3 regions of the Streptomyces afghaniensis genome follow, and region 3 is predicted to be linked to each of the others. Evidence: riboswitches for the same ligand, from Rfam matches in the RefSeq annotation. Region 3 holds a riboswitch; each other region holds the start of a gene.

Region 1 (9,907 bases), on a different contig from region 3:
CGCAGCCGCTCCGCCCCGTGCTCCTTGATGACCGTGGCGTACTCGCGGCACGCCGCGAAGGTCCGCTGGAGCGCCTCGGGGGCGAGCCGGCCGGTGCGGTCGACGCCCTGCCCGAGCCGCACGATCGTCATCCGGCGGTCCAGGTCGGTCAGCTCGCCCGTAGCAGGGTCGGCGTCGGCGACCAGGAGCCGGATGGAGTTCGTACCGCAGTCCACGGCGGCGACCCGGGTCACTGGACGTCCTCCTCGACGGTCGTCACACAGGCGCCCTTGCGCCACCACTCGGGCAGCATGGCCAGGGCCTCGTCGCCCAGCGGGTTCACGCCCGGGCCGGCGGCCAGCGAGTGCGCCACCAGCACGTGCAGGCACTTCACCCGGTCCGGCATGCCGCCCGCACTCGGGAAGTTCTTCAGCTCCTCGATCTCGTCACGGCGCCTGATGTAGTCCTCGTGCGCCGCCCGGTACGCCGCCGCCAGCTCCGGGTCGGAGGCCAGCCGCTCGGTCATCTCCTTCATCACGCCGTTCGCCTCCAGCGTGCCGATCGCCGAGTTCGCCTTCGGGCACGTCAGGTAGTACAGCGTGGGGAACGGCGTCCCGTCCGGCAGCCGCGGGGCCGTCTCGACGACGTCGGGCTGCCCGCACGGGCACCGGTGCGCGATGGCGCGCAGGCCGCGCGGGGGCCGGCCGAGCTGCTGCTTGAAGGCCTCGACGTCCGCGTCGGTGGGCTCGGTGCGCGGGGTGGTCGGCGGGGGCGTTTCCATGACTGTGTTCAGGCTGTCTTTCTGGGTTCAGGTCACTGGCTGGGTTCCGGGTTCACTGGTCAAAGGCGTCGGCCTTGTCGACCCCGTCCCAGACGTTCGAGTACCAGGGGCGGTCGGCCGCCCCGAGGTCGGCGTGCGACTGCTTCGCCGCGTGCGGGTCGACGACGATGAACCCCGTCTCCCCCGGCATGACGTAGTGCAACCGCTGCCGGATCTGCTGCTCCGCGTACGCGTCGTCCTGCCAGCGCGCCTTCTGGTCGCGCAGCCGTTCGACGCGCTGCCGGGCCTGCTGCTGTTCGCGCTGGAGGTCGTCGATCTCGGCGCGCTGCGAGACGTACTCCCGCATCGGGTAGGCCAGGGCCACGATCAGCGAGCACATCACCAGGGCGAGCAGCGCGGCCCGGCCGGTCAGCCGGGAGCGGCGCGCCTGGCGCCTGGTCTGGGAGCGGTAGACCCGGGCCGCGGTCTGCTCGCCGAGCAGCCGGATCCTGGTCGCGGTGGAGAACCGGTCCCGGTCCTTCACGGCCATGTCTGTCCGCCTCCCGCTCCACCGTCATACGCGCGTACGTCCCCGGACACGGTACGGGACCGAGTACGGGGACGTACGTACGACGCTGCCTCTTACGGGTCGGGCCTTTCGGCGATCAGCCCTTGAAGCGCGGGAAGGCGCTGCGGCCGGCGTACACCGCCGCGTCGTCGAGGATCTCCTCGATGCGCAGCAGCTGGTTGTACTTGGCGACGCGCTCGGAGCGGGCCGGGGCGCCGGTCTTGATCTGGCCGCAGTTGGTGGCGACGGCCAGGTCGGCGATGGTGACGTCCTCGGTCTCGCCGGAGCGGTGGGACATCATGCACTTGAAGCCGTTGCGCTGGGCCAGCTCGACGGCGTCCAGGGTCTCGGTGAGCGAACCGATCTGGTTGACCTTGACCAGCAGGGCGTTGGCCGCGCCCTCCTCGATGCCGCGGGCCAGGCGCTCGGGGTTGGTGACGAACAGGTCGTCGCCGACGAGCTGGACCTTGTCACCGAGCTTGGCGGTGATGGTCTTCCAGCCCTCCCAGTCGTCCTCGAACAGCGGGTCCTCGATGGAGACGAGCGGGTACGCGTCGACGAGCTCCGCGTAGTACTCGGTCATCTCGGCCGCCGAGCGCTCCTTGCCCTCGAAGGTGTAGACGCCGTCCTTGTAGAACTCGGACGCGGCGACGTCGAGCGCGAGGGCGATCTGCTCGCCGGGGGTGTAACCGGCCTCGTTGATCGCCTCGAGGATGAGGTCGAGGGCCTCGCGGTTGGAGCCGAGGTTCGGGGCGAAGCCGCCCTCGTCGCCGAGGCCGGTGGCGAGGCCCTTCGACTTCAGGACCTTCTTCAGCGTGTGGTAGACCTCGGCGCCCCAGCGCAGGGCCTCGGAGAAGGACTCCGCGCCGATCGGGGCGATCATGAACTCCTGGATGTCCACGTTGGAGTCGGCGTGCGAGCCGCCGTTCAGGATGTTCATCATCGGCACCGGCAGCAGATGCGCGTTCGGGCCGCCCAGGTAGCGGAACAGCGGCAGGTCGCTGGCCTCGGAGGCGGCGTGGGCGACGGCGAGGGAGACGCCGAGGATGGCGTTGGCGCCGAGGGAGCCCTTGTTGTCGGTGGCGTCCAGGTCGAACATGGCCTGGTCGATCAGGCGCTGCTCGGTGGCGTCGTAGCCGACCAGCTCCGGGCCGATCTGCTCGATGACCGCGAGGACGGCCTTCTCCACACCCTTGCCGAGGTAGCGGTTCGAGTCGCCGTCGCGCAGCTCGATGGCCTCGAAGGCGCCCGTGGAGGCGCCGGACGGGACGGCGGCACGACCGGTGCTGCCGTCGTCGAGGCCGACCTCGACCTCGACCGTGGGGTTGCCTCGGGAGTCCAGGATTTCCCGGGCTACGACGACGTCGATGGACGGCACGAGCATCTCCTTCTTCATGTGACGCGGGTACGCGGGCCGCGTGGACCCGGCGAGGCGCGGGCCGCGGTGGCTCGCGACATGAGCCTAACCGGCTCCGGGCGATCGGCCACCGGGTCGCCCACCCCATGGACAGAACCGAGAGTAAATTGTTTCCGAACGGAACAAAGCCGGATCGCAAAGACCGGCGGAAAAAACCCCGCCCCGGTGCGTACGGGGGAAGACGCACCGGGGCGGGGAACCCGTGGGGACGGGGATGGGCCGTGCCCGTGGGGACGGGCGGGGCGCTGCTTACTTCAGGTGCAGCTGCTGGCCCGGGTAGATCAGGTTGGCGTCCGTGACGATGTCCTTGTTCAGCTCGAACAGCTTCTCCCAGCCGCCCTCGACCTTGTGCTCGGTCGCGATGGAGCTGAGGGTGTCACCCTTGACGACCTTGTACTCGCCGTCGCCCTTCTTGACCTTCTTGCCGGTCGGGGTGGTGACGGTCTTCTGGGTCTTCTGGGTCTGGGCCGGGCGCTCGTCGGAGCGGGAGGCCGGCTGCTGCTCGGTCTGGCGGGTCTCGGTGGAGCCGCTGCTCTGCGCGGAGCCGCCGCTGTAGCCGGCGCTCGACAGACCCTTGCCGCAGACCGGCCAGGCACCCTTGCCCTGGCTCGCGAGGACCTTCTCGGCGATCTCGATCTGCTGCTCCTTGGTGGCCTGGTCGGCGGTGGAGGCGTACTTGGTGCCGCCGTAGCCGGACCAGGTGGAGGCGGAGAACTGCAGACCGCCGTAGTAACCGTTGCCGGTGTTGATGGACCAGTTGCCGCCGGACTCGCACTGGGCGACGGCGTCCCACTCGGAGGCGGTGGCGGCGGAGGCGTTGCCGGCCGCCATCAGCGGGGCGGCGACGGCGGCACCGGTGACACCGGCGATGGCGATGACCCGAGAGGCCTTGGACGGACGGCGGTGCGTGCCCTTGCCGGAAAACAGCATGGAGAGATCCCCTCACCGACGCCTGCGAGGTGAGCTGTCGGGTTCGGGCCGGTTGAGTTGCCCGGCCGCGTCCCTCCCGGGACACGGCTTCACCCCAAGCCCTTCCGGCACAACCGGCCGGTCGGGCACTTACCTTGGGTCCCCCGCTCCTGCCTACGGCGCTTGACGCGACGACTGTTCCCGTACGGCCGCTGGCAGGATTCGGCGTTGCGGCAGCCGGGGCTCGCGGTGGCGAGCGGTCATGACCGTAGACATGCGATCCGCGGAATTTCAAAGACGATCAGGGCTTCTGAGATCTATCTCTCACCGCACCGATAAGGGACATTAGCCGCGAACAGTGACGTGAACTCGCACGGTTTCAGGGTGACTTCCGCCGCCGTTTCCGTACTGCCCCACCGGCTACCTGTCGTCCGCTTCGCCCTCTACCGTGAGCTTCTGACCGGGGCGGATGAGGTTCGGGTCGGTACCGACGGCCGTCTCGTTCCCGACGTAGAGGGCGCGCCATCCGCCGCTGAGGTCGAGGGAGTTCGCGATGGACCAGAGAGTGTCGCCGGGCCGGACGGTGTAGGAGCCGTCCGTCGCCTCCCGGGAGGCTTCGTCGTCGCGCGAGGCGTGCCGTCCGGTGGACCCGGACGTACGGCCGTCCTCGCTCGCGGTGCCCTCGTCTGCACTGGGGCCGCGGTGGCGGCCGGAGGCGGTGCCGGTTTCGGTTTCGGCGGGTGCCGAAGAGCCGTCGTCCTGGCGGGAGTTGTCGGGCTTGTCACTCTCGGGGGCGGGCGACGGGTCCTGTGTCGAAGACTCGGCGGAATCGGACGACTTGTCGGACTTGTCAGTTTCGTCCTCCGGAGTCGATTGCCCGTCAGAGGGCGACTCGGTGGAGTCGAGCAGTCCGGGCGAGTCCGTCGGCGCGGACGAGTCGGAGGAGCTGGACGAGTCGGACGTGTCCGAATTCTTGTCCTGCTCAAGGCCGGAGAGCAGCCCGCAGGTGCGCCACGCGCCGACCCCCTGGTCGGCGAGGATTCTCTCGGCCACGGCTATCTGCTGGGAGCGGCTGGCCAGGTCGGCGCTCGGGGCGTAGTCGAGGCCGCCGTGGTTCTCCCAGTCCTCCTGGGACAACTGGAGGCCGCCGAAGTACCCGTTGCCGCTGTTCTGGCTCCAGGCGCCGCCGGTCTCGCAGTCCGCGACCCGGTCCCAGGTCGTGCCGTCGGCCGCGCTGGCACCGGAGGCCCCGAGGAGCGGAATCGCGATGGCGGAGCCGGTCACCCCGGCCGCGACGAGGAGAGCCGGAGCCTGGCGGGGGCGACGGTGCCGACCGTTCCCGGAGAGCATACGGAGACCTTTCGCGAGACAGCAGTGACCGGCGCGGCGCCGGGTCCCCCCAGGGCCGCGCTGATGATGGGTGAACGTATCGGCAGACGATCACTTGTCACAAGTTCATGCCGCGCAGATCACGTGAAGATCACAGGTCTGATGTTTCGTCACTTCATGCCGCCGAGAACTCCACCGGCAGCGTGCGCAGCCCGCGCATGATGAGGCCGCCGCGCCATCTCAGCTCGGCCGGGTCCACCGCGAGCCGCAGGTCCGGGAGGCGGGTGAGGAGCGTGGCGAGCGCGGTCTGGCCCTCCAGACGGGCCAGCGGGGCGCCGAGGCAGTAGTGGATGCCGTGGCCGTAGCCGAGGTGCTGGTTGTCGCGGCGGGCGAGGTCGAGCACGTCCGGATCGGCGAACCGCTCCGGATCCCGGTCGGCGGCGGCCAGGACGACGAGGACCGGGTCGCCGGGCGCGATGTGCTGCCCGCCGATGGTGAGCGGCTGCGTGGCAAACCGCCAGGTGGCGAGTTCGACCGGGCCGTCGTAGCGCAGGAGCTCCTCGACTCCGGTCTCCAGGAGGCCGGTCTCCCCGGCGGCGAGGGAGCTCTGGAGGCGCGCGCGCTGCTCGGTGTGGGTGAGCAGGGCGTAGGTGCCGTTGCCGATCAGGTTCACGGTCGTCTCGAAACCGGCGAACAGCAGGATGAAGGCCATGGCCGCGGCCTCGTTCTCGGTGAGGTGCTCGCCGTGGTCGGAGGCGCGGATGAGCCCGGAGATGAGGTCCTCGCCGGGGGCGGGCTCGTCGGGCAGCGCCTCCCTCTTGCGGTGGATGAGGTCGGCGAGGTAGCCGCGCATCTTCTTCACGGACCGCGCCACGCCGCCCCGGGGCCCGCCCTGGTGACGGATCATCATCCCCGCCCAGTCGCGGAAGTCGTCCTGGTCCTCGCGGGGGACGCCGAGCAGGTCGCAGATGGCGTAGATGGGGAGCGGGAAGGCGAACTCGTGGATGAGGTCGGCGGACCCCTTCCGTGCGAACCCGTCGATGAGCCCGTCGGTGAGCTCCTGCACCCGGGGCGCGAACTCGGCGACCCGGCGGGGCGTGAACGCCTTGGAGACGAGCCGCCGCAGCCGGGTGTGGTCCGGCGGGTCGATGTTGAGCAGGTGCGTCATCAGCTCGGCCTTGCGCTCCCCGGGGATCCCGGTCTTGCCCTTGGCGTGCGCGGGCTCGTCGTGATGCGCCGGGTTCTTGGAGAGCCGGTGGTCGGCGAGCGTCTGCTTGGCGTCGGCGTACCGCGTGACCAGCCAGGCCTCCACGCCGCTGGGGAGCCGCGTCCTGTGGACGGGGCTGTGCTCGCGGAGCCAGGCGTAGGCGGGGTAGGGGTTGCTCGCGAACTCCCAGGTGAAGAGGTCGGGAGCGGCGGCCGGGGTGCTGGGCTGGGGCTGGTCGGTCACTCCCCGACGGTATCCGGCTCCCCGCCCCCTCCCTCGGCCGGTCTCAGCCCTGCTCCGCCTCCCTGATCGCGTCCCGGTACGCGCGGGCCGCCGCTCGCAGGGCCGCCTCCGGGTCGACGCCCTCCGCCTCCGCACGGACGGCCAGAGCCAGCAGGTCGTAGCCGATGCCCTCCACCGGCGGGAGCGGTATGTCCAGGCCGGCGGTGCGGGCCCGGGACGCCAGCTTGGCGGCGAGGGCCAGGCCGGGCTGGCCAAGAGGGATGCCCTCGGTGATCGAGGTGCGCTGCTTCTCGACCGCCTTGGTGCGCAGCCAGTGCGCCTTGACCTCCTCGGGCGTGGTTGCCGTCTCTTCGCCGAAGACGTGCGGGTGGCGGTGAATCAGCTTGGCGACGATGCCGGCGGCGACGTCGTCGATGGAGAAGGGATTAGCCCCGTCCTCCGGGCTGCCCTCCTCGGCGATCCGGGCGTGGAAGACGACCTGGAGGAGCACGTCACCGAGCTCCTCGCGCAGCTCGTCGCGGTCGCCCTCCTCGATCGCCTCGACGAGCTCGTACGCCTCCTCGATGCCGTACTTGGCCAGACCCTTGTGGGTCTGCTGGGACGACCACGGGCATTCGGCGCGGATACGGTCCATGACCTGGACGAGATCGAGGAGGCGGGCGCCCGGCAGGTCGTAGGAGGCGGGGAGCAGCTCCAGCTCGGGCATGGCGACACGGCCGGTGCCGGCGAGGCGGGCCAGGCCGTCCGTCAGGGCCGGCTCGCCCTCGCCCGTCGCCACGACGACCACCGTGCGGCCGCCGGCGCAGGCGTCGACCAGCTGCTCGGCCGTCGGGGCCGCCTCGTCGACGGTGATCCCCGCCTCGCGCAGATACGGCAGCTGCGGGTGCGCGCCGTCCGCGCACAGCACCTGGTCGGCCGCGTGCAGTGCCTGCCAGGCGGGCCAGGACAGCAGGCCGGGGGCGACGCGGTGGCTGGTCGTGAGCAGGACGATGCGGCCGGTGGCTTCGGGGCTGTTGGCGTTCACGATTCGAAGCTATCCCACGCCGCCGACAGCCCCGGACGTCATCCCCGTGCCTCCGGGGACAGACGCCCTACATGTTCCGCTGCGCCTGCGCCTGCGCCGCCGACACGTCCCGCACCCACGGCGTCTTCGCGTCGGCGCGGCTGCTCTTCTGGACGTCCCAGGTGCCGTAGCGCGGGTTGAGGTCGACGTTCAGGTCCTTGGAGGCCTCGGACAGGGCCTTCCAGAACTCTGGACGGTTGGTGTCGGTGCCGAGTTTCCGGGCGAGCTTCTGGGCCTCCAGCTGGAGGCGGAGGTTCTCCTCGAGGCGCTCCGGCGGGATTCCGTACTGCTGGAGCCAGGTGGTCTCCAGTGCCTTGGCGCCGCCGGCCTGCTCCTCGAGCCCGGACCGCATCTCCTGGATCTCTCTGCGGGTGACGGTCACACCGGCGTCCTGGGCGGCGCGGTGCAGCACCCGGTCGAGGATCATGGTGTGCAGGGTGTCGCGGGTGAGCGTGCCGGTCCCGGCGATGGCCTGCTGGTACTGGGCGTCGTCCCGCACGGCCGCCCGCTGGGCCGCGCGCACCTCGCCGACCCGTTCCTCCAGCTGGGAGACGGTGATCCGCTGGCCGCCCACCACGGCCGCCGCGCCGGGATGCGCGTCGTTGCCGCAGGCGGTGAGAAGGGGCGCCGCAGCGGCGATCGCGGCGGTGAGGACGAGCGCGGTGCGACGGCGGCGGTGCAAGGAGACCTCCCGAGGAGATTGTGCGACGGTGCACAAGGTCTTGCGGTGATCGATGGTAGGCAGTGGCCAGGCTCTGGCCAACCCATTCGACCAACGATTCACCGGGACTTCCGGCACCGCCGCGCGGGCCGTGCCGGGAGGGGAACCGTGTTCGGGGGGTCGGCGCGGTTCCCTCCCGGGTCTTCGGGTCTGGGGATCACCGGTGCGATGAAGTGCGCTGGGCGTCGAGCCCGCTCCCGGACTCGCCGCGGTGGCGGGCCCCACCTGGTCACAGGGAATGCCGCATCCACACGTTGGGCTCGACGTACACCGCGTACCCGCGCTCCGGCTCGCAGCGCACCGGCACCAGGGCGCCGGGCACCTCGACGTCGCCCCGGGTGTCGAAGGGCAGCCCCGTCCAGCGGCGCCAGTCCGCCAGTGAGGCGGCCACCGTCATGGACGCCGGTGCCACGGAGTCGATCGTGGCACCGGCCCGGGCGTGGACCCGCAGCCACGGGTCCTGGGGCAGGCCGTCGGGGCGGACCCGGTGCGCGTACTCCTCGATGGGCGTGTGCGGTTCCAGGTGCTTGGCGTTGGGGCGGACCGGGGCGACGACCTCCCGGAAGCCGCGCGCCCGGGCGTTGTCGCGCATGGCCGAGAGCATCGCCCCGGACAGGCCGCTGCCCTGGGCGTGCGGGGCGACGGAGATCGAGATCGCGCTGACGGTGTCGGGGCGGACCCCGCGGCGCAGGTCGGAGAACGCCCACACGAGGACCGTGTCCCAGCCGTTCGCGGGCAGTTGACCACGGCCCTCGGCCTTCAGGGCGAAGGGCACGCTGAAGCCGTTCGCGACGACCTCGCCCTGCTCGTCCTCGGCGAACAGGACGTACTCCGGGAGTTCGGCGGCGATCCGCGGGAAGTGCGCGGCACCGACGAGGTCCTGGATCGCGAACTCCGGCCAGCTGTCCGCCATCCCGACGACCCGCCCCAGCATGTCCGGGCGGTCGGCGAGGCTCGATATCTTCGGCTGCATGCGGCCACGGTAAGCGTGCGGCGGCACGGCCGGAACCGAATTACCGCGTGGGGACACGGTCCGCCACCTGCGAAGACCTGGCCTGCCGTGCGGCGATGACCATGACGACCGTGGACAGCAGGGCGATGCCGGCACCGACGTAGAGCGGTGAGGTGTAGCCCAGGCCCGCGGTGATGGCCAGGCCTCCGAGCCAGGCGCCGAGGGCGTTGCCGACGTTGGACGCGGACACGTTGGCGCTGGCGGCCAGTGCCGCCCCGTGCGCGAAGTCGGTGACACGCGTGATCATCCCGGGCACACTGGCGAACCCCGTCACCCCCATCACGAACACCAGCACGACGGAGGCGGTCGCGCTGCCGGCCAGCAGCCCGAACAGGGCCAGGGTGAGGGTGAGTCCGAGCAGGGAGAGGACCAGGGCACGGTCACGGTCGCGGTCGGCGGCGCGCCCGCCGACCAGGTTGCCGACGACGAGTCCGACGCCGTAGACCATCAGCAGCCAAGCGACGTCCGCCGAGGCGAAGCCGCTGACCTCCGTGAAGGTGTAGGCGATGTAGCTGAACGCACCGAACATCCCGCCGTAGCTGAGCGCGGTGGCCGCCAGGGTCAGCCAGACCTGCCAGGACCGGAAGGCCCGCACCTGCGCCCGCAGGCCGCTGGGCGGGACCGGGTCCGGGTCCGGCTCGCCTGCCCCAGTGGCCGGTCGGGGCGACGCCGGCACCAGCGCGGCGATTCCCGCCAGTG
Region 2 (9,907 bases), on a different contig from region 3:
CGGCCGTCGCCGTCATGGCCCAGGTGAACACGGTCGCCCAGCGGCGGATGTCGGTGCGGGGCCGGGGCCGAAGGAACTCGGCGGCGAGCAGGACGGCGCAGCAGACCAGTGTGAGCACGAGCAGCGCGACCGTCACATGGCTCAGGGTGCCGCGGTCGTCGACGTTCCACAGGTACAGCTGCGCGCTGTCGGAGCTGATCAGCCGTGCCCCGGCCAGCGCCGAGAGCGCGAGCGCCCCGGCCACGAGCCAGTGGTCGCCGCGCCCCTCCGCCACCTGCCGCACGTCGAAACGGGCCAGGGCGAGGACGTACAGCACGAGCCCCAGCCAGAACAGCACCAGCGCCGCGTGGGCCAGCCAGGCGGCCGACTCGGCAGCGGCGAGCGTGGCGCCGAGCACGGCGAGCCCCTGTGTGGCCATGCAGCGCGTGAACACGGTCCCGGGCCTGCGCCGCTCCCCGTCCTGCGCGGGGAGGGCCAGCGGCACGGGCCAGAGCAGTACGGCCAGCACCAGCAGGGCCGCGGCCAGAGCCTGCGAGCCGGCCGCCGAGAAGCCGGTGCCCAGGACGGCCGTCGCCGCCACGGTGGTGAGGGCGGCCGCCGCCACGGTGTCCACAAGGCCCGGCACCCCCGCGTACGACCGCCACCTCGTGCCGGCCGGCAGCAGCCGCAGGGTGAAGTCCGCGGCGAGCATCAGCCAGGCCGCGCAGGCCACGCCGAGGGCGATACGGGAGAGGACGCCGTACCCCGCCAGATCCAGACCGACCGACAGGGTGCCGGTCGTCAGTACGGCGGCACTGGCGGACGGCGCGCGCTGCGCCCACCAGTCGGTGGAGGGGGAGGGGCCGGGCATGGGGCCGATGCTAGGAGGCGCCGCGCGCGATGTGAGCGGGGCACGCGCGGGCGCCTCAAAAACGCGCGAGCGCCCTCACGCGCGCGTGCCCTCAGTGATCCGCATGCCGTGACCTACGGCCCTCAGGCGGGCCGCACCACGCTGTGGATCGCCGACTCGCCGTCGTAGTAGATCGACTCCTCGCGCACGTAGGTGCCGGGCTTCGGGGCGTGGATCATCATGCCGTTGCCGATGTAGATGCCGACGTGGGTGACGTCGTCGTAGAAGAAGACCAGGTCACCGGGCTGGGCGTCGGCCAGCGGGACCGTGGTGCCGGCGTTGACCTGGTCGTAGGTCGTGCGCGGCAGGGTGACGCCCGCGGCCTTCCAGGCGGCCTGGGTGAGGCCGGAGCAGTCGTAGGAACCGGGGCCGACGGCGCCCCAGACGTACGGCTTGCCGATCTGGGCACGGGCGAAGGCGAGCGCCTTCTCGGCCTTGGTGGCGTAGGAGGAGTCGGCCGGGGCTGTCGAGGAGGACGAGCCGGAGCCGGCCGACGAGGAGCCGCTGTCCTGCTGCTGGGCGGCCTCCTCCTGCGCCTTCTGCTGCGCGGCCTGCTGCCGGGCCAGCTCGGCGGCCTTGCGGGCGGCCTCCTGCTGCTTCTCCCTCTCGATCGCCGCGAGCCGCGCCTTCTCCTCGGCGGTCAGCTTCGACAGCAGCTCGCGGGCGTCGGCGAGCTTTTGCTGGACGGTCGCCTTGGCCGTCTTCAGGTCGCCCTGCGTCTCGGTCAGCGTCTCGAGGCTCTCGGTGGCCTCCTGGCGCTTCTTCATCGTCTCGGACTGCTGGGTGACGTAGTCGTCGACCGCGACCTTCTGACGGCCGGTCATCCGGTCCATCAGCTGGGTCTGGTCGAAGTAGTCCTGCGGGGTGTCCGCGAGCAGGAACGTCGCCGTGTCCGGGGCGGAGGCGCCGGTGCGGTACTGGGCGGCGGCGAAGGAACCGAGTTCCTCCCGTGCCTCGTTGAGCTTCTGGGTGCGCTTGGCGACGTCGTCGAGAAGGGTGTCGACGCGCTTTCGCTGCTTGGTGGTCTTTTCCTTGGCCGAGTTGTACTTGTCGGTCGCCGACTCGGCCTGGCGGTACAGGTCGTCGACCTTCTTCTCGACTTCCTCGAGACTCGGCTTGCCGTCGGCCTCGGGGGCGGCGTTGGCCGACTGGGACAGCAGGGCCACGGACGTGAGGGCCGCCGTTGCGAGGGCGGGGGTCCGTATGCCTGCGACGCGCGTACCAGCGGGACGCGACTTGCGGTGCGACGCCAAGGGAGGCGACTCCTTCCATGCTCCGCCTACCGGGTTAGCTGTCGGGTTCGGGCGGGTACATCGGAAGGGTTGCCCTACGGCCGTCTCCGTGGAGGGAGTCGGGCCGATTCACCCCAGAGTTTCTCGGTTGGGTCCCCGGCTCCGGCTGCCGCTGCGGCACACCGGACTCGGCGGAGGCCGCGCGGCCCGGCGACGTTCGCCGGTGGGGGTCGTGCGGCCTGCCCGCACGGTAGCCAACTGGTGTGGCCCTTGTGAAGGTTGATGGGTGATATGCCCGATACATTTTCGTGACCTTATCCCGGAGCGTCGCCGAGAGTGACCGGTCAAGGGGGGTTGGTCACGAGTCGTCCATAATCGTGACGTCTGTAGCGGACTGTGATCATGCGGGGATGCAGGGTGACGAAGGGGTCGTTTCGGCGATGTTCTCAGGGCGGCGGCGGGCTGTCAGTGGGGCGCCCTAGACTCGGAGAGCGATGAGCAGCCTCTTTGACGACAGCTTCCTGGCGGACCTCCAGGCCCAGCGGGGCCCCGCGGACGAGCCCCCGCCGCCACCCGAGGACGATCACGTACCGGAGCCGGTTCCGGACGATCTGTTCGGCGGGAAGTTCGACGTGCCCCCGGACCGGGACGCCTATTACCGCGACGGCGCCCCGCGCCCGGTGGTGGACACCGCCGCCCTCCTGGAGGGGCTGAACGACAACCAGCGCGCCGCCGTCGTGCACTCCGGCTCCCCGCTGCTCATCGTGGCCGGCGCCGGCTCCGGCAAGACCCGCGTGCTCACGCACCGCATCGCCCACCTGCTCGCCGAGCGGGGCGTGCACCCGGGCCAGATCCTCGCGATCACCTTCACCAACAAGGCCGCGGGCGAGATGAAGGAGCGCGTCGAGCAGCTCGTCGGCCCACGGGCGAACGCGATGTGGGTGATGACCTTCCACAGCGCGTGCGTGCGCATCCTGCGGCGCGAGAGCAAGAAGCTCGGCTTCACGTCCTCCTTCTCGATCTACGACGCCGCCGACTCCAAGCGCCTGATGGCCCTGGTCTGCCGCGACCTCGACCTCGACCCCAAGCGCTTCCCGCCGAAGTCCTTCAGCGCCAAGATCAGCAACCTGAAGAACGAGCTGATCGACGAGGAGGACTTCGCCGCCCAGGCCACGGACGGCTTCGAGAAGACCCTCGCCCAGGCCTACGCGATGTACCAGTCGCGGCTGCGCGAGGCGAACGCCCTCGACTTCGACGACCTGATCATGACGACGGTCAACCTGCTGCGCGCCTTCCCGGACGTCGCCGAGCACTACCGCCGCCGCTTCCGCCACGTGCTGGTGGACGAGTACCAGGACACCAACCACGCCCAGTACGCCCTCGTGCGGGAGCTCGTCGGCACCTCCGAGCACCCCGTCGACGTACCGCCCGAGGCCGAGGTCCCGCCCGCCGAGCTGTGCGTCGTGGGTGACGCAGACCAGTCGATCTACGCCTTCCGCGGCGCGACGATCCGCAACATCCTCCAGTTCGAGGAGGACTACCCGGACGCGACGACGATCCTGCTGGAGCAGAACTACCGCTCCACCCAGACGATCCTCAGCGCGGCCAACGCGGTCATCGAGCGCAACGAGTCCCGCCGCCCCAAGAACCTGTGGACCAACGCGGGCGCGGGCGCCACGATCACCGGGTACGTCGCCGACACCGAGCACGACGAGGCGCAGTTCGTCGCCGACGAGATAGACCGCCTCACGGACGCCGGCGAGGCGAAGGCCGGCGACGTCGCGGTGTTCTACCGCACCAACGCCCAGTCCCGTGTCTTCGAAGAGATCTTCATCCGCGTCGGCCTGCCCTACAAGGTCGTCGGCGGGGTCCGCTTCTACGAGCGCAAGGAGGTCCGGGACGTCCTGGCCTACCTGCGCGTGCTGGCCAACCCGGAGGACTCGGTGCCGCTGCGCCGGATCCTCAACGTCCCCAAGCGGGGCATCGGCGACCGCGCCGAGGCGATGATCGACGCCCTCGCCCAGCGGGAGAAGATCAGCTTCCCGCAGGCGCTGAAGCGTGTGGACGAGGCGTACGGCATGGCCGCGCGCTCCACCAACGCCGTCAAGCGGTTCAACACGCTGATGGAGGACCTCCGGACGATCGTCGAGTCCGGCGCCGGACCGGCCACCGTGCTGGAGGCCGTCCTGGAACGCACCGGGTACCTCGCCGAGTTGCAGGCCTCCACCGACCCGCAGGACGAGACCCGGATCGAGAACCTCCAGGAACTCGCCGCCGTCGCCATGGAGTTCGAGCAGGAACGCGGCGAGGACGAGCAGGGGACACTGTCCGACTTCCTCGAACAGGTCGCGCTGGTCGCCGACTCCGACCAGATCCCCGACGAGGAGGACGGCGACGGCGTCATCACGCTGATGACCCTGCACACCGCCAAGGGCCTGGAGTTCCCGGTCGTCTTCCTCACCGGCATGGAGGACGGCGTCTTCCCGCACATGCGCGCCCTCGGCCAGACCAAGGAGCTGGAGGAGGAGCGGCGCCTGGCGTACGTCGGGATCACGCGCGCGCGGGAACGGCTGTATCTGACGCGGTCCACGCTGCGCAGCGCCTGGGGCCAGCCGTCGTACAACCCGCCCTCCCGCTTCCTGGAGGAGATCCCGCCGGCCTACGTGGAATGGAAGCGGACGGGAGCCACCGCGCCCGCGTCCTCCGGCCCGGTCTCCGGGGTGGCGGCCTCTCTGTCGTCGTCCCGCTCGCGTTCGTCCGCGTCGGGCGCGTCCGGTTTCGCCACGCGCCGGACCTCCGAGAAGCCGGTCGTGTCCCTGGCGGTCGGGGACCGGGTCACGCACGACCAGTTCGGGCTCGGGACCGTCGTGGCGGTGAAGGGTACGGGCGGGAACGCGGAGGCGACCATCGACTTCGGGGACACCAAGCCGAAGCGCCTGCTGCTGCGGTACGCGCCGGTGGAGAAGCTGTAGTCGGACCGGATCAGCCCCCGCCCGACGGGCGGGGGCTGCGGGCTGGGGGACGTTACGTCGGGTCGATGCCGTGGCTGCGCAGCCACGGGAGCGGGTCGATCGCCGAGCCGCCGGCCGGGCGCACCTCGAAGTGCAGATGAGGGCCGGTCGAGTTGCCGGAGTTGCCGGAGCGTGCGATCGGATCGCCCGCCTTCACGGTCGTACCGGAGGGGACCGTGTAGGTGGAGAGGTGGCAGTACCACGTCTCCGTGCCGTCCTTCGCGGTCACGATCATCATGTTGCCGTACGCGCTGTTCCACTGCGTGCGGACCGTGCCGTCGGTCGCGGCCATCACGGTCGTGCCGTACGAGACGGGGAAGTCGATGCCGGTGTGCAGGGACATCCAGTTGATGCCGGACTGGCCGTAGTAGGCGCTGAGTCCGTGCCGGGCGACCGGCAGGGCGAACTTGGGGCGCAGCCGTTCCTTGCGGGCCGCCTCCTCCGCCGCGCGCTTGCGCTCGGCCGCCTGCTGGGCCTTGAGGTCGATGCGCTCCTGCGTACGGCTGGCCCGGTCGGCGAAGTCGTCCGCGCCGGCGGCGAGGCTCTGGAGCTGCGTGTCCAGCTTGTTGTTGGCGGTGGCCGGTTTCACCGGCTGCACGTCCGCCGCGGTCGTCTGCGCCTCCGCGGCGCCGTCGTCGGTGAAGGTGCCGACGGAAGCGGCGGCGATGCCCGCGACGCCCATGACACACGCCGAGGGCACCGCGATGGTCAGCAGCGCCGAGCGCTTGGGCGGCGTACGGCGGCGGGAACGGGACCCGGCGCGCGAGGCCGCCCGTGAGCCGGCGCGCGGGCTCACCTCTTCCTGGCCGTCCAGCAGCGGGGCGACGGTGGGCAGTTCGCCGGTGGCCGGCTCGCCGCCGTCGGTGGCGGGGTCGTGGTAGGTGGCCCCGTCGGCTTCGTCGTAGGTGACCTGCTCGAACGTCGCGGTCTCGTGCTGCTCGAAGGTTTCGCCGTGCTGCTCGTACGCGTCGGGGGCCGGGGCGCCGGCGCCGTCGGTGTTCCACTGCGTGGCGTCGTAGGCACCGGTGTCGAAGGCCTGCGTGCCCCATTCCCACTGCTGGGTCTGGTCGGCCGGATTGCCGGACTGGTCGGGCTGGAGCCAGGCACCGGCGTCCCACTGCCCGGTGCTGTCCGGGGAGGTGGCCTGCGACGGGATGACCGAGAGCGGCTGCTGCGCGGCCGTCCAGGTCGTCGTGTCGTAGACGCCGGTGTCGTAGGCGGCGTGGTGCTGGGCCGCGTACGCGTCGTAGTGCGGGTTGTCCTGCGTGCCGGTGGGCCAGTGGCCGGTGTCGTACGTGCCCGTGTCGTGACCGCTGCCCGGCATGTCGCCGAAGAGGGGGTCGGTGGCGAACGTCGCGGTGGTGTGGCCGGTGGCCTCGAAACCGGTGCCGTCCGTACCGGTGGCGTCAAATCCGGTGGCGGCGTAGTCGCCGTACGTGGTGAAGTCGCCGTACTGGGCTTCCTGGGTGCCGTACGACGCGTAGTGCGCCGAGTCGGCGTCGGAAGCCGGAGCCGGGGTCATGGTCCCCGACGGGTGACGGTCGTTCACCAACTTCTCTTTCGCCTCGACAACAGGGGCTGCCAGAGCAGTGCGGCGACTGTACCCGGCGGTACGCGGGCACGACAATCTTCGGCAGGTTTCGCGCGCGCAGGAAACGGGCATTCGGCCGTGTTTTGGCGGACTGCGGGCACGGGCTTGGCCCTGTGTTCGAAGTTTGTTCGAGGTCGGTCGGTGCTTCGACGCTGTGTGCCGGCTGTATGACGAGTCTCAGGCCACCGTCAGACCATCGGTCCGGCCGGCGGACGGTTCACCCGGGCGGGCCGTGTCGAGAACCTGCCGTATCCCGTTGGCGACGGCGGGGTGCACCGGCAGGGCGAGGTGACCGATGCCGGTCACCCGCACGTTCTGCACCGTCAGATCCGGATGGTCGATGCAGGCCGTCTCCAACGGGTCCATCACGTGGTCCAGGTCGCTCCAGAAGCTGACGAAGTGCGTACGGCAGCCCGGGGCCGGCCGAGTGAGCTCCTCGAGCACCGGTGAGCCGGGGCGCATCTGGCGCACGATGGGGTGCGCGTTGGCCAGGGGCACCACCCGGGTGCCCGAGTGCGGCGTGCCGAGTGTCACGAGGGTCCGCACGCGCGTGTCGCCGCCGAGCCGCTGCACGTAGTAACGCGCGATCAGGCCGCCGAGGCTGTGACCTACGACGTCGACCTGCTGGGCTCCGGTGCGCTCGCAGACCTCCTCTATGTGGCGGCCGAGCAGCTCGGCCGCGGCGCGTATGTCGCAGGTCAGCGGCGAGTAGTTGAGGGACTCGATCTGCTGCCTGCCGTGCTGGGCGAGGCTGCGGCGCAGCAGGACGAAGACCGAGCGGTTGTCGATGAAGCCGTGCAGCAGGACGACGGGAGGCTTGGCCTCCGTGGGCAGTTGGGCGGCTCCGGCCGTGGGCAGGGCCGGGGTGGGGGTCCGCCGCTCCTGCGTGATGCCGGAGGGATAGAGGAGGAGATGCCCGGCCAGGATCGCGATCTCCAGGGCGGTGGCCTTCAGGAGTGCCAGGGAGAGTCCCGCCAGCCGGCTCGGCAGCAGACGCTGGCAGAACGGAAGAAAGGGCAGAGCAGCCCCGGTGACCTTCATGGCCGACCTCCTGTCGGCATGCGGGAGGCCAGCCGCCCCCCGTATGCCCTCGTGGAAAGCAGCGGCGAAGACGGCTGATGACTGCGTGAGCGGCGTGAGCCGCGGGGTCGGAGCGCGGCTTGTGGCGCGTGTGACGCCGGTGGTGCGACGAGGTCCCCTGTCGGTGCTGCGACGAGGTTCCCCGCTGTTGCGCCGTGTCTGCCCTGCGTGCTGTGCGTGCCCTGCGTGTCCCGCGTTCCTTCCCCGAAGTGCCGTACCGCCGCCGTGCGTGGTGGGTGGGGCGGTGGTACGGCGACCTCGTCGCGGCTCCCCTTGCGCTTGTCCCATCGTGTGATTTCCCCCTCGGTCCACACCGCGAAACTGCCGGTCGCGGGATCCTGGAGATAACGTTCGTTCACTTGCCCGGACGAATCGGGGCAGGGTGTCCGTGCGGTGCGGCGTGTACGGCAAGCGCGATATGTGCGGTACTTGTCGATACGGATGGATGTAGTCGCTTCATGGAGGCAGTGATGGGTGTGGCAGCCGGTCCGATCCGCGTGGTGGTGGCCAAGCCGGGCCTCGACGGCCACGATCGCGGAGCCAAGGTCATCGCGCGGGCCCTGCGCGACGCCGGTATGGAGGTCATCTACACCGGGCTCCACCAGACTCCCGAGCAGATCGTCGACACGGCGCTCCAGGAGGACGCCGACGCGATCGGGCTGTCCGTCCTCTCCGGCGCGCACAACACGCTCTTCGCGGCGGTGATCGACCTGCTCAAGGAGCGGGACGCGGAGGACATCCTGGTCTTCGGCGGCGGGATCATCCCCGAGGCGGACATTCCCCTGCTGAAGGAGAAGGGCGTCGCGGAGATCTTCACGCCGGGCGCGACGACGGCGTCGATCGTGGACTGGGTCCGGGCGAACGCACGCCAGCCGGCCGGGGCGTAGGCCTCCGGCGGCGGTGCCGGGGTGCGGGCCGGTGCCCCGGAGTGTCAGCGAGTCGTTCTGGTCTGCCAGGGTCGGCCTCGGTGGGTGGCTACCGGGCTCCGTGACGCGGGCCGGGGTCAGGAAGTGTTCAGCTCCTCCGCCATCGCCGCGCGCAGGCGCAACGTCGTGACCAGGCGCTGGAAGGCCTCCGCCCAGTAGCCGCCGGCGCCGGGAGACGCGTTCTCCGGCTCGTCCGGTACGGCCAGCAGACCGTCGAGGCGGGCGGCCTCGGACGGGTCCAGGCAGCGCTCCGCCAGGCCCATGACTCCGCTGAAACTCCATGGATAACTCCCCGCGTCCCGCGCGATGTTGAGCGCGTCCACCACGGCCCGGCCGAGCGGCGGCGCCCACGGCACCGCGCACACCCCGAGCAGCTGAAACGCCTCGGACAGGCCGTGCGTCGCGATGAAGCCGGCCACCCACTCGGCCCGCTCGGCCGCGTCCAGCGTGCCGAGCAGCTTGGCGCGTTCGGCCAGGGACACCGCGCCCGGGCCGCCCGCCTCCGGTGCCGAGGGCTCTCCGAGCAGCGCGCGCGACCACTCGGCGTCCCGCTGGCGGACGGCGGCCCGGCACCACGCAGCGTGCAGTTCGCCCTGCCAGTCGTCGGTGACCGGCAGTGCCACGATCTCCCGGGGTGTCCGCCCGCCCAGCCGCCGTGACCAGGTCCCGAGCGGAGCCGCCTCCACCAATTGGCCGAACCACCACGAACGTTCACCCCGGCCGGCCGGCGCCTTCGCCACGACGCCGTCGCGCTCCATGCCCGGGTCGCACTCGTGAGGCGCTTCGACGGTGATCGTCGGCGTGGCCATGACGGGCTGCATGTGGTCGATGGCGACGCACGCCTCCGCCCTGACCGCCATCCGTGCCGCGAGCGCCGAACCGGGCAGCGCCGACAGCAGCTCCGCCGCCGTCGCCCGGACGTTGCGGCTGCGGTCGGCCAGGGCCTGTTCCAGGAACGGCTCGTCGTCCGGGCCCAGGCGCGTGCGCAGGGAGTCGAGGAACATCAACCGGTCCTCGGCCCGTTCCGTCGCCCAGGTCGTCGCGAGCAGTTCGCGCGCCGCGGCCGGGTCATGGGAGCGCAGGGCGGACAGGAGGGCGACCCGTTCGGCGAACAGTCCCTCCTGCCACAGCTGCCGGATGCCGTCGTCGTCGGCGAGATGCGGCAGGGCCGCTCCACC
Region 3 (9,907 bases):
CGGCGAGGTCTACGGATGCGCCCTGGGCTGGTCCGGGTCCTGGCGGATCGCCGTGGCCCAGCTCCCGGACGCGCGCGTGCAGATCACCGGCGGGGCCGGGTACGACGACTCGGGCCTGCTGATGCTGGGCACGGGGGAGTCGTACACGACCCCCGTCTTCGCCGGGCTCTTCAGCGACGGCGGCCACGGCGGGGCCAGCCGCGCCTGGCACGCCTACCAGCGGACGTACGTGATCCCGGACGCCGACCAGGACCGGCCGGTGCTGTTCAACTCCTGGGAGGCCACGGAGTTCGACATCTCCGAGGAGCAGCAGCGGGCGCTCGCCGAGCGGGCCGCCGCCATGGGCGTCGAGCTGTTCGTGGTCGACGACGGCTGGTTCGGGGCGCGTACCAGTGACCGGGCCGGGCTCGGTGACTGGACCCCCAACCCCGACCGCTTCCCGGGCGGGCTCAAGCCGCTCGCCGAGCACGTGCACGGCCTCGGTATGCAGTTCGGGATCTGGGTCGAGCCGGAGATGGTCAACCCGGACAGCGATCTGTACCGCGCGCATCCGGACTGGGTGCAGTACCAACCGGGACGAAAGCGGACGGAGTTCCGTAATCAGCTCGTACTGAACCTGGCTCGTGAGGACGTCCAGGAGTACCTCTGGGAGCGGCTCGACGGGCTCCTCTCCAGCGCGCCGGTCGACTACGTCAAGTGGGACTTCAACCGCTGCTTCACCGACGCCGGCTGGCCGGACGACCCCTACCCGCAGCGGCTGTGGGTCGACCACGTACACGCCCTGTACGGCCTGCTGGACCGGCTGCGGGCCGCCCATCCCGGAGTGGCCTTCGAGTCCTGCTCGGGCGGCGGCGGCCGGATCGACCTCGGTGTGCTCGGCCGCACGGACCAGGTGTGGACCTCGGACAACACCGACCCGCTCGACCGGCTCGCCATCCAGCACGGCTTCAGCCAGATCCATCCGGCCCGCGTCATGGCCGCCTGGGTCACCGACAGCCCGAACGCCATGCTCAACCAGCGGGCCAGCTCCCTGCGGTTCCGGTTCGTCAGCGCCATGGCCGGGGTGCTCGGGGTCGGCGGCGACCTCACGAAGTGGACGGAGCGGGAACTCGCCGAGGCGCGGGACTGGGTGGAGCTCTACAAGGAGATCCGGCCCGTGGTGCAGCACGGCGACCTGTACCGGCTGCGCCCGCCGGAGGGCGGTCTGAGTGCCGTGCAGTACGCCCTCGGCGACGAGACCGTCGTCCTCGCCTGGCTCCAGGCGCAGCGGTACGGCGAGCCCGTTCCGGCGCTCCGGCTGAGGGGTCTTGACCCCTCAGCATCGTACGAATGCCTCGAAACGGGCGAAGTTCACCGAGGTGCCGTGCTGCTCCACCACGGACTGCGGGTCGGTCTGCGCGGGGACCTGGACGCCACCGTCGTCCGGCTTCGGCGCAAGTAGCCGTTCTGTCCGAATAGGGAGTGCTTCGGTTGTTTAGGCATAACGTGCCCCGACTGTAAAGGAGATGAGGTCGGGGTGCGTGAGCATCGTCATATTCGTGACGATGTGTTGTTGCCATGTGCACGTAATTCTGGCGTCAATCAGGGGTATTGCGGAATGCGGGAGATCGGTAATCCACGCTCCGTGACGGAAAAATTGTCGGCGCGTCAAGAAAAACGCCGTCACGGGCAACCGCAAGCTTGTCCGTTTGCGTCCTGGTCGCTTACGTTCCACACCCATCCGGACGGACGCCTAATCCTGCCGCCGCCCGGATCCCGCACACACTGACCCGACGTACGGCAGGAGCGGGGGACCCACAGGTAAGACGCCTGTTCCGGTTCCCGGAACGGCTTGGGGTTAAGCCGCGCCTCGGCGTGGCCGGGCATCTCCAGTCCGAACCCGACAGCTCACCTCGCAGGCGACGGAGAGGAATTCGCCATGCCCGCGAAGGGTAAGCACCGCCGCCCGAAGACCCAGCGTTTCACCCGTTCCATCGCCGTCGCCGGAACCGGCGGGGCCGCTCTCGCCCTTCCGCTCATGGGGGCCGCCGGCGCCCACGCCGCCACCCCGCAGTCGGCTCCGGAAAAGGCCGTCCAGTCGGCTCCGGCCGCCGAGAAGAAGGCCGCCGAAAAGGCCACGGGCGCTCGCTCGTACACCGTGCGGGCCGGTGACTATCTCGCGAAGATCGCCGACGAGCACCACGTCGACGGCGGCTGGAAGAAGCTCTACTCGGACAACCGCGACGCCGTCGGCGACGACCCGTCGCTGATCCACCCCGGCCTGAAGCTGTCGATCGGCAAGAAGGCGGCGAGCGCCCCGAAGGCCTCCGCCCCGTCCGCGCCGAAGGCCTCGGCCCCGAAGCCGTCCGCCGCCGAGTCGGCCCCGAAGGCGGAGACCGCCGCCAAGCCGGCCGCCGCCAAGCCCGCCGCCGAGAGCAACTCCAGTGGTTTCACCCTCCCGGTGGCCGGCGCCACTGTCGGCACCCCGTACCACATGTCCGGCAGCATGTGGTCCAGCGGTTACCACACCGGTGTCGACTTCGTCGTTCCGACCGGCACCTCGCTCAAGGCCGTCGGCGCGGGCACGGTCGTCTCCGCCGGCTGGGGCGGCGCCTACGGCAACCAGGTCGTCATCAAGCTCGCCGACGGCTACTACGCCCAGTACGCCCACCTGTCCCAGCTCTCCGTCTCGGCCGGCCAGACCGTGACGGCGGGCCAGCAGGTCGGACTGTCGGGCGCCACCGGCAACGTGACCGGACCGCACCTGCACTTCGAGATCCGCACCACGCCTGACTACGGCTCGGACGTGGACCCGGTCGCCTTCCTGCGCTCGCACGGCGTCTCCGTCGGCTGACCGACCGCACGACCACCTGCCTGACACGCGACCGAAGGCCGGACCCGATCCCCGGGTCCGGCCTTCGGTGTGTGCCGGGGCCGACAGGCCAAGGGATCGACAGGGGGCGGCAGTTGGGACAGAGTGATCCCGACCGGAGTGCAAGCGCTTTCTGGAGCCTTCCAGACGGATCCCCGAGGAGCTGTGTCCCATGCCGACCACCCGCAGAGCGCTGGGGGCCCTGGCCGCCGGAGCCGCCCTGGCGGCGCTCGCCCCGACGGCGACAGCGACGGCGAGCGCGAACGCCGCGTCCCGTCAGCGCCGCCTCATCGCCCGCGACGACTTCCGCCACGGCCTCGGCCAGTGGGCGACCGAACTCCAGGGCGGCGGCACCGTCACCGCCTCTCGCGGTGTCCTCGAGATCGACGTACCGAGCGGCGCGACCGTCTGGTTCAGGCGGCGGCTCGAAGGCCCGTACGTCCTCGAGTACACCGCCACGCCCGTGTCCGAGGGCGGGGTCAACGACCGGGTCTCGGACCTCAACAACTTCTGGAACGCGACCGACGTCCGCTCCCCGGGCGATCTCTTCGCCACGCCGCGTGGCGGGGCGCTGGAGGAGTACGACCACCTGACGACGTACTACGCCGGTTTCGGTGCCAACTACAACACCACGACCCGGTTGCGTCGGTACGTCGGTGAGCCCGGTGTCCGGCCCCTGATCTACGACTACACCGAGCCGCTGCTGGTGCCGGGTGAGCCGAACAAGGTGCGGGTCGTCTCCGACGGTTCGACGGTGCGGTGGTGGAACAACGGGAGGCTCGTGTTCGACTACAGCGACCCCGAGCCGTACACAAGTGGGCACTTCGGCTTCCGGACCGTGTGGAGTCACTTCCGGATCACAGGGTTCCGGGTGTGGCGACTGACCCCGCAACATCGCTGACGGGTGGCCTATTCCGGAGTTGGCGAACACTTTAGGAGTGGCTTATCTCACCGCCCGTCAACCCTTTCCTACGGTCGCGTAAGTCACATTCGAAGGTGAATCATGAGCTGCTGTGGCAGACGATTCGAAGAGTGACAGCAGAGCAGTGATCGGGTCGTACGTGGCGGTGGGGGACAGCTTCACCGAGGGCGTCGGTGATCCCGGCCCCGACGGGGCGTTCGTCGGCTGGGCCGACCGGTTCGCCGTCCTGCTCGCCGACCGCCGGCCCGAAGGCGACTTCCAGTACACGAACCTCGCCGTGCGAGGGAAGCTCCTCGACCAGATCGTGGCGGACCAGGTTCCGCGGGCTGTCGAAATGGCCCCGGACCTGGTCTCGTTCTGCGCCGGGGGCAACGACATCCTCCGGCCGGGTACCGACCCGGACGAGGTGGCCGAGCGCTTCGAGCGGGCCCTCGTGCGGCTCACCGCCGTGGCCGGCACGGTGATGGTGACGACCGGGTTCGACACCCGGGGGATGCCCGTGCTCAAGCACCTGCGGGGCAAGATCGCGACGTACAACGGGCATGTCCGGGCCATCGCCGACCGGTACGGCTGCCCGGTGCTCGACCTGTGGTCCCTGCGCAGTGTCCAGGACCGCAGGGCCTGGGACGCCGACCGGCTGCACCTGTCGCCCGAGGGGCACACGCGGGTGGCGCTCCGTGCGGGGCAGGTGCTCGGACTGGAGGTTCCGGCGGACCCCGAGCAGCCTTGGCCGCCGCTGCCGGCGCGGGGGCCGCTCGAGGTTCGGCGCGACGATGTGCACTGGGCGCGGGAGTTTCTGGTGCCGTGGATCGGGCGGCGGCTGCGTGGGGAGTCGTCGGGGGATCATGTGACGGCGAAGGGGGCGCTGTCGCCGGAGGACATCAGGATGCGGATCGCTTCGGTGGCGTGAGGGCAGCGGGCGCGGTACCTGCGGCTGCGTGGGGTGCGTGCCGGCGCCTTCGCGGTGGTGTGGGTCGGGGCCGCGCCGGGGGGTGTCCGTCCTCGGAACGGCGCGATGGGGTTGCGTACCGACTCACCGTCCGTTGACGCGCCAACCGTTGCGGGCGGACACCCCCCGACACGGCCCCTTCTCGCCGTCGGCGGGTGCGGGCGCGTCTCGGCTGCTCCTCGGCCCACCGCGTTCTGGATCAGTCCGTCGACGCGATCCGCTCGGTCCGACCGCCGAACACCTCCTTGACGAGCCTCTGTGTCGCCTTCTGGAACGGCTCGGCCAGGGACATCGCCGCGTCGTCCACGTAGTTCAGCGCGGCGGTCAGGGTCCTGCCGCCGTCGGGCGTGCTGTACATCAGCGCCGCGTGGCCCGTGATGCCGCCGTTGTGGGTGATGATCGTGCCACCGTCGTCCGTGTCCTGGACGAACACCCCCAGGCCGTAACCCGCCTTGGGGTGCGGCGTGCACATCTCGGCGAGCAGTGGAGCCGGCAGGAGCTTGCTGCCCAGGAGGGCGGAGATGAACGTGTGCAGGTCCTCGGTGGTCGAGATCATGTCGCCGCCGCCGGAGATCCAGGAGGGGTTCTGGCGGGTGACGTCCACCGTCTTCTGCCGGCCGTCCTCCTCGTACCGGTAGTAGGCGTGGGCGTGCGGCGCGGGAACCTCCTGCTGCGTGTACGGCGCCACGGTGCCCGACAGTCCGAGCGGCCCCAGGATCCGCCGCTGCATCTCATCGGCCAGCGCGCAGCCCGCGACCTTCTCGACCAACAGCTTGGCCAGCACGTAGTTGGTGTTGGAGTAACTCCAGTCCGTCCCCGGCTCGAAGCGCGCAGGCTTGGACAACGCCAGCCGTACCAGTTCTTCCGGCCGGTAGGTCTTGAACCGGTTGTCCACCCACTCCTTGCCCGAGACGGGGATGCCCGGCGCGAACGTCCCGTCGTCGTAGAACTCGCCGGTGAAGTTGAACACCCCGCTGGTGTGCTGGAGCAGCATCCGGACCGTGATCCGCCGGTCCAGCCCGAACTCGGGCAGGTAGTCGCCCGCCGGTGTGTCCAGCCCGATCCTGCCATCGGCCACCAGTTGCAGCACCAGGGTCGCGATGAAGGTCTTGGTGTTGCTGCCGATCCGGCAGTGTCCGTCGGCCGGCGGCTCGGCGCTCTCGCCCAGCTCGCGCACGCCGGCGCTGCCGACCCACTCGCCCCGCTCGTCGTTCACGCGTAACTGCACCCCGGTGAAACCGGAATCGACGATCTCCTGAATGGCCTTCTGCAACTCCGGGCGATCCGCCATCGTGCTGTCCTTCCGCTCGTTGTTTCGGCAGAAAGAAAGCTACGTTGCCTTCGCGGATGCGGCAATATCGTCGTTGCGTGTACGTGGTGTTTGGGCAGGTAGAGACTTGGAGATCGTTGCAATGGGGAGTGGAATCAATGCAACGGAGGGGTGGTGATCGTTGCAATGGATGAAGAATTAACGCTATGCTGCCGGCATCGAGGAGCACGAAGGAGTTCACTATGCCGGGCGGCAGGCTCACCCAGCAGGAACGTCAGCAGATCGCGCAGGGGGTGGGTGATGGCCTCGCCTACGCGGAGATCGCCAGGCGTCTTGGTCGTCCGACCTCGACGATCACGCGTGAGGTGATGCGTAACGGCGGCCCGACCGCCTACCGCGCCGACCTGGCCCACCGCGCCACCGAACGCCGGACCCATCGGCGCAGGCAGGCCGCTCCCCGGGGGGCACGGGTACCTGCGCCGGCTCATGGGCGTGACGTCGAGGCCGTGCGCGAGTACGAGGAGATGTTCACCACCCTCCTCATGCAGCAGGGCCTGCCCAAGATGATGTCCCGTGTGCTGACCTGCCTCTACACCACCGACGCGGGCAGCCTCACCGCGTCCGAACTCGTCCGGCACCTTCAGGTCAGCCCGGCGTCCGTGTCGAAAGCGGTCGCGTTCCTGGAAAGTCAGGGCCTCATCCGCCGGGAGCGCGGCGAGGGCCGCCGCGAGCGCTACGCCGTCGACGACGACGTCTTCTACCAGTCGATGATCGCCAGCGCCCGGTCCAGCGCTCAACTGGCCGCGGCCGCACGGCAGGGCGTCGGCGTTCTCGGTCCCGAAACCCCGGCCGCCACCCGCCTCGAGAACATCGCCCGCTTCGTCGACTTCGTAGCGGAGAGCCTCATCCGTGCCGCGGAGCAGGCCCGCGAGGTCCTCCACAGCAAAGCGAGCTCAGGCGGCACCGTCGGTCGCGGATAGGCGGCCGTTTCGGGCGGGGCGGGTCAAGGCCGTCGGCTCCAGGCCCAGTTCGCGGGCCAGTGCTTCCTCGGCCCACTCCTGGGCCCGTGCCCGCGGCACCGCGCCCGGGTAGGACGTCAGCTGGACGGCGAGGCCGTCGAGGAGGGCGGTGAGGCGCAGGGCCGTGCCGTGCGGGTCGGGGCAGTGGAACTCGCCGGCCGCCATGCCCTCCGTGATGACCTCGGCGAGGGCCGCCTTCCACTGCCGGTCGAGGTCCTGGGTGACCTCCCGCAGCGCGGGCTCGCGCAGCGCCGCCGCCCAGCCCTCGATCCACAACCGCCAGCCCTTGGCCTGGCCGGTCGGGGCGTACCACCGTACGGCCGACCGCAGCCGGCGCAGCGCCGACGTACGGCGGCCGAGCAGCCTGCGCAGATGGGCGAGGTCGGCCTCGGCCGCGTGCCGGAACGCGGCCGCGACCAGCTTCTCCTTCGTGGAGAAGTGGTAGAGCACCAGCGCGTTGCTCACACCGAGCGCCGAGGCCACGTCGGCGATCCTGACCGCCGCCACACCCCGGGCCTCGATCTGCTCGATGGCGGCCCGCAGCAGCTCCCCGCGCCGTTCCGCCACGCTCAACCGGACTCTCGTCACGCCGTCACCCTACACACGCGCCTGCACCCTCTTGACCGGTGTATTCGGCCGTCCGGAAAGGGGTCCGGGGCCCGTCCCGCGGTCCGTCAGCGGTACCAGCCGAACCGTTCCGCTATGACCGGCAGCCGGTCCGCCACGAGCGCGTGGGCGGCGGCCCGCGGTGTGGTGCCGTCGGCCCGTGCGCGGGCCAGCATCCGCTCGACCAGGGACCGCATCGAGCGGCGCGTGTGCGCGAACGCCTCCTCGGCGTCGGCGCCGATGTCCCCGAACAGCGTCCACCACCACCAGGCGTTCGTCCCGGAGTTGACCACGACGTCCGGCAGCACGGTCACCCCGCGCGCGGCGAGCAGCAGCTCCGCCTCCGGTCGTACGGGCATGTTGGCCGCCTCGACGACCCAGCGGGCGGTGATCCGCTCCTGGTTCCCGGCATCGATCGCGTACGAGACTGCCGCCGGCACCAGGACGTCCGTGTCGGCCGACAGCCAGGCGTCGCCCGGCAGTTCGCGGTCGCCGGGGCGCAGCGCGGATCGGTCCACGGTGCCGTGGGCATCCCGCGCGGCGAGCAGCGCCTCGACGTCGAGCCCCGCCGGGTTGGCGATCGTGCCCTTGATGTCGGCGACGGCCACGACCGTGAGTCCCGCGCGCGTGAGGAAGCGCGCGGTGGCCCCGCCCATGGTGCCCAGCCCCTGGAGTGCGACCCGTGTCCCCGCGTGGGGCACCCCGGCGCGGTCCAGCGCCGTGAGGGCCGCCTCGGCGACACCGCAGCCGCCGACCAGCTCGTCCAGGCCGATGCCGTCCACCTCGACCGCGAACGCGGCACTCAGCCGCCGCCGGGCCTCGGCCTCGTCGTCCAGCAACGGGTACACGGCCTGGATGGAGGAGACCAGGCCCGCCTCGGCCGCGGCCCGGTCCACCAGGTCCTGGGTGAGTCCGAGGTCCTCGCCGGTCGTCCAGAAGCTCTCGATGTGCGGCCGCATGGCGCGCAGGTACCGCACCAGCAGCGGGTAGGCCTCCGGGTCGTGCGGGTCGCAGTCGATGCCGCCCTTGGCGCCACCGAGCGGGACGTAGCGGCTCGCGGGGTCGTAGTGGAGGGCCTCCTTCATGGTCATGCCGCGGGCCAGGCCGGTGACCTCGTCCAGGGTGCAGCCCGCGCGCATCCGCAGACCGCCGCTGGCGACACCGCGCACCAGCCGGTCGACGACCAGGAAGCCCTGGCGACCGGTGATGTGGTCGGTCCAGGTGAGGGACAGCAGGGGGCCGGCCATGCGGACTCCTTCGCCGTGATTACTGAATCTGCGTTCAGTATCACCGTCGTCGGGACCCCTGGGCCCCGGTGTTGTCGGAGGGGCCGACCATAATGGAAAGCCTGACCGACTCCACTTGGAGGTAGCGTGGCCGGTTTCCGTTCCCTGAGCCCCGGGCTCCGCGCGCTCCGGCCCGGGGCGTTCGGCGCGGACCCGAGCGGTGAGCGCATGGCGCGCATCCGCAGATCGCCCCACTTCAAGGACGGGGTCTTCCAGAACCCCGGAGGTCCCGCGCGAACCCGGCCCTCGGGCTCCACCCTCGACTTCGCCAAGGTCTTCTTCGACAAGGAGACCCGGCCCCGCCGTGCCCCGAAGGGCGCCGTGCCGGTGCACGCCACCACCCTCGCCGACATCGCCCGGCCCCCGGCCACCGGGCTGCGGCTGACCTGGATGGGGCACTCCAGCGTGCTCGCCGAGATCGACGGCCGGCGTGTGCTGTTCGACCCGGTGTGGGGCGAGCGCTGCTCCCCGTTCCCGTTCGCCGGGCCGAAGCGGCTGCACCCGGTGCCCGTGCCGCTGGCCGCGCTCGGCCCGGTCGACGTCGTGGTCATCTCGCACGACCACTACGACCATCTGGACATGCCCACCATCAAGGCCCTGGCCGGCACGGACACGCTGTTCGCCGTGCCGCTCGGCGTCGGGGCGCACCTGGAGCACTGGGGTGTGTCCGCCGGCCGGCTGCACGAACTGGACTGGCACGAGTCGACGAAGATCGGCGGCCTCACCCTGACCGCCACTCCGGCCCGGCACTTCTGCGGCCGAGGGCTGCGCAACACCCAGCACACCCTGTGGGCCTCCTGGGTCGTCGCCGGCGAGGCGCACCGGATCTACCACAGCGGAGACACCGGCTACTTCGACGGCTTCAAGGAGATCGGCGCCGAGCACGGACCGTTCGACGCCACGATGATCCAGATCGGCGCGTACTCCGACTTCTGGCCCGACATCCACATGACCCCCGACGAGGGCATGCGCGCTCACCTCGACCTCCAGGGCGGACCGGAGCA

The links. Region 3 has a riboswitch for cyclic di-AMP ahead of ACH4G3_RS05480 (M23 family metallopeptidase). Riboswitches for the same ligand answer to the same signal wherever they lie in the genome.
Region 1: linked by a shared signal. The riboswitch ahead of ACH4G3_RS29255 (transglycosylase family protein) and the one ahead of ACH4G3_RS05480 (M23 family metallopeptidase) in region 3 are both predicted to bind cyclic di-AMP.
Region 2: linked by a shared signal. The riboswitch ahead of ACH4G3_RS24530 (C40 family peptidase) and the one ahead of ACH4G3_RS05480 (M23 family metallopeptidase) in region 3 are both predicted to bind cyclic di-AMP.

Annotation. Positions count from the first base shown of each region.
Region 1 is NZ_JBIRGJ010000008.1:98,360-108,266, forward strand. It holds gene ACH4G3_RS29235 (Ppx/GppA phosphatase family protein) at 1-233, opposite strand, end outside; gene ACH4G3_RS29240 (DUF501 domain-containing protein) at 230-760, opposite strand; gene ACH4G3_RS29245 (FtsB family cell division protein) at 813-1,289, opposite strand; gene eno (phosphopyruvate hydratase) at 1,405-2,685, opposite strand; gene ACH4G3_RS29255 (transglycosylase family protein) at 2,974-3,654, opposite strand; cyclic di-AMP (ydaO/yuaA leader) riboswitch at 3,659-3,825, opposite strand; gene ACH4G3_RS29260 (transglycosylase family protein) at 4,054-4,983, opposite strand; gene ACH4G3_RS29265 (cytochrome P450 family protein) at 5,138-6,412, opposite strand; gene ACH4G3_RS29270 (nucleoside triphosphate pyrophosphohydrolase) at 6,456-7,436, opposite strand; gene ACH4G3_RS29275 (SurA N-terminal domain-containing protein) at 7,504-8,157, opposite strand; gene ACH4G3_RS29280 (GNAT family N-acetyltransferase) at 8,426-9,169, opposite strand; gene ACH4G3_RS29285 (MFS transporter) at 9,210-9,907, opposite strand, start outside.
Region 2 is NZ_JBIRGJ010000006.1:445,041-454,947, forward strand. It holds gene ACH4G3_RS24525 (SLAC1 family transporter) at 1-850, opposite strand, end outside; gene ACH4G3_RS24530 (C40 family peptidase) at 973-2,142, opposite strand; cyclic di-AMP (ydaO/yuaA leader) riboswitch at 2,151-2,325, opposite strand; gene pcrA (DNA helicase PcrA) at 2,616-5,093, shown strand; gene ACH4G3_RS24540 (M23 family metallopeptidase) at 5,146-6,681, opposite strand; gene ACH4G3_RS24545 (esterase/lipase family protein) at 6,901-7,764, opposite strand; gene ACH4G3_RS24550 (coenzyme B12-dependent isobutyryl CoA mutase small subunit) at 8,274-8,690, shown strand; gene ACH4G3_RS24555 (DUF5691 domain-containing protein) at 8,807-9,907, opposite strand, start outside.
Region 3 is NZ_JBIRGJ010000001.1:1,306,550-1,316,456, forward strand. It holds gene ACH4G3_RS05475 (alpha-galactosidase) at 1-1,441, shown strand, start outside; cyclic di-AMP (ydaO/yuaA leader) riboswitch at 1,753-1,916, shown strand; gene ACH4G3_RS05480 (M23 family metallopeptidase) at 1,919-2,833, shown strand; gene ACH4G3_RS05485 (DUF6250 domain-containing protein) at 3,024-3,752, shown strand; gene ACH4G3_RS05490 (GDSL-type esterase/lipase family protein) at 3,898-4,683, shown strand; gene ACH4G3_RS05495 (serine hydrolase domain-containing protein) at 4,922-6,013, opposite strand; gene ACH4G3_RS05500 (helix-turn-helix domain-containing protein) at 6,235-6,972, shown strand; gene ACH4G3_RS05505 (TetR/AcrR family transcriptional regulator) at 6,946-7,599, opposite strand; gene ACH4G3_RS05510 (glutamate dehydrogenase) at 7,686-8,864, opposite strand; gene ACH4G3_RS05515 (MBL fold metallo-hydrolase) at 8,991-9,907, shown strand, end outside.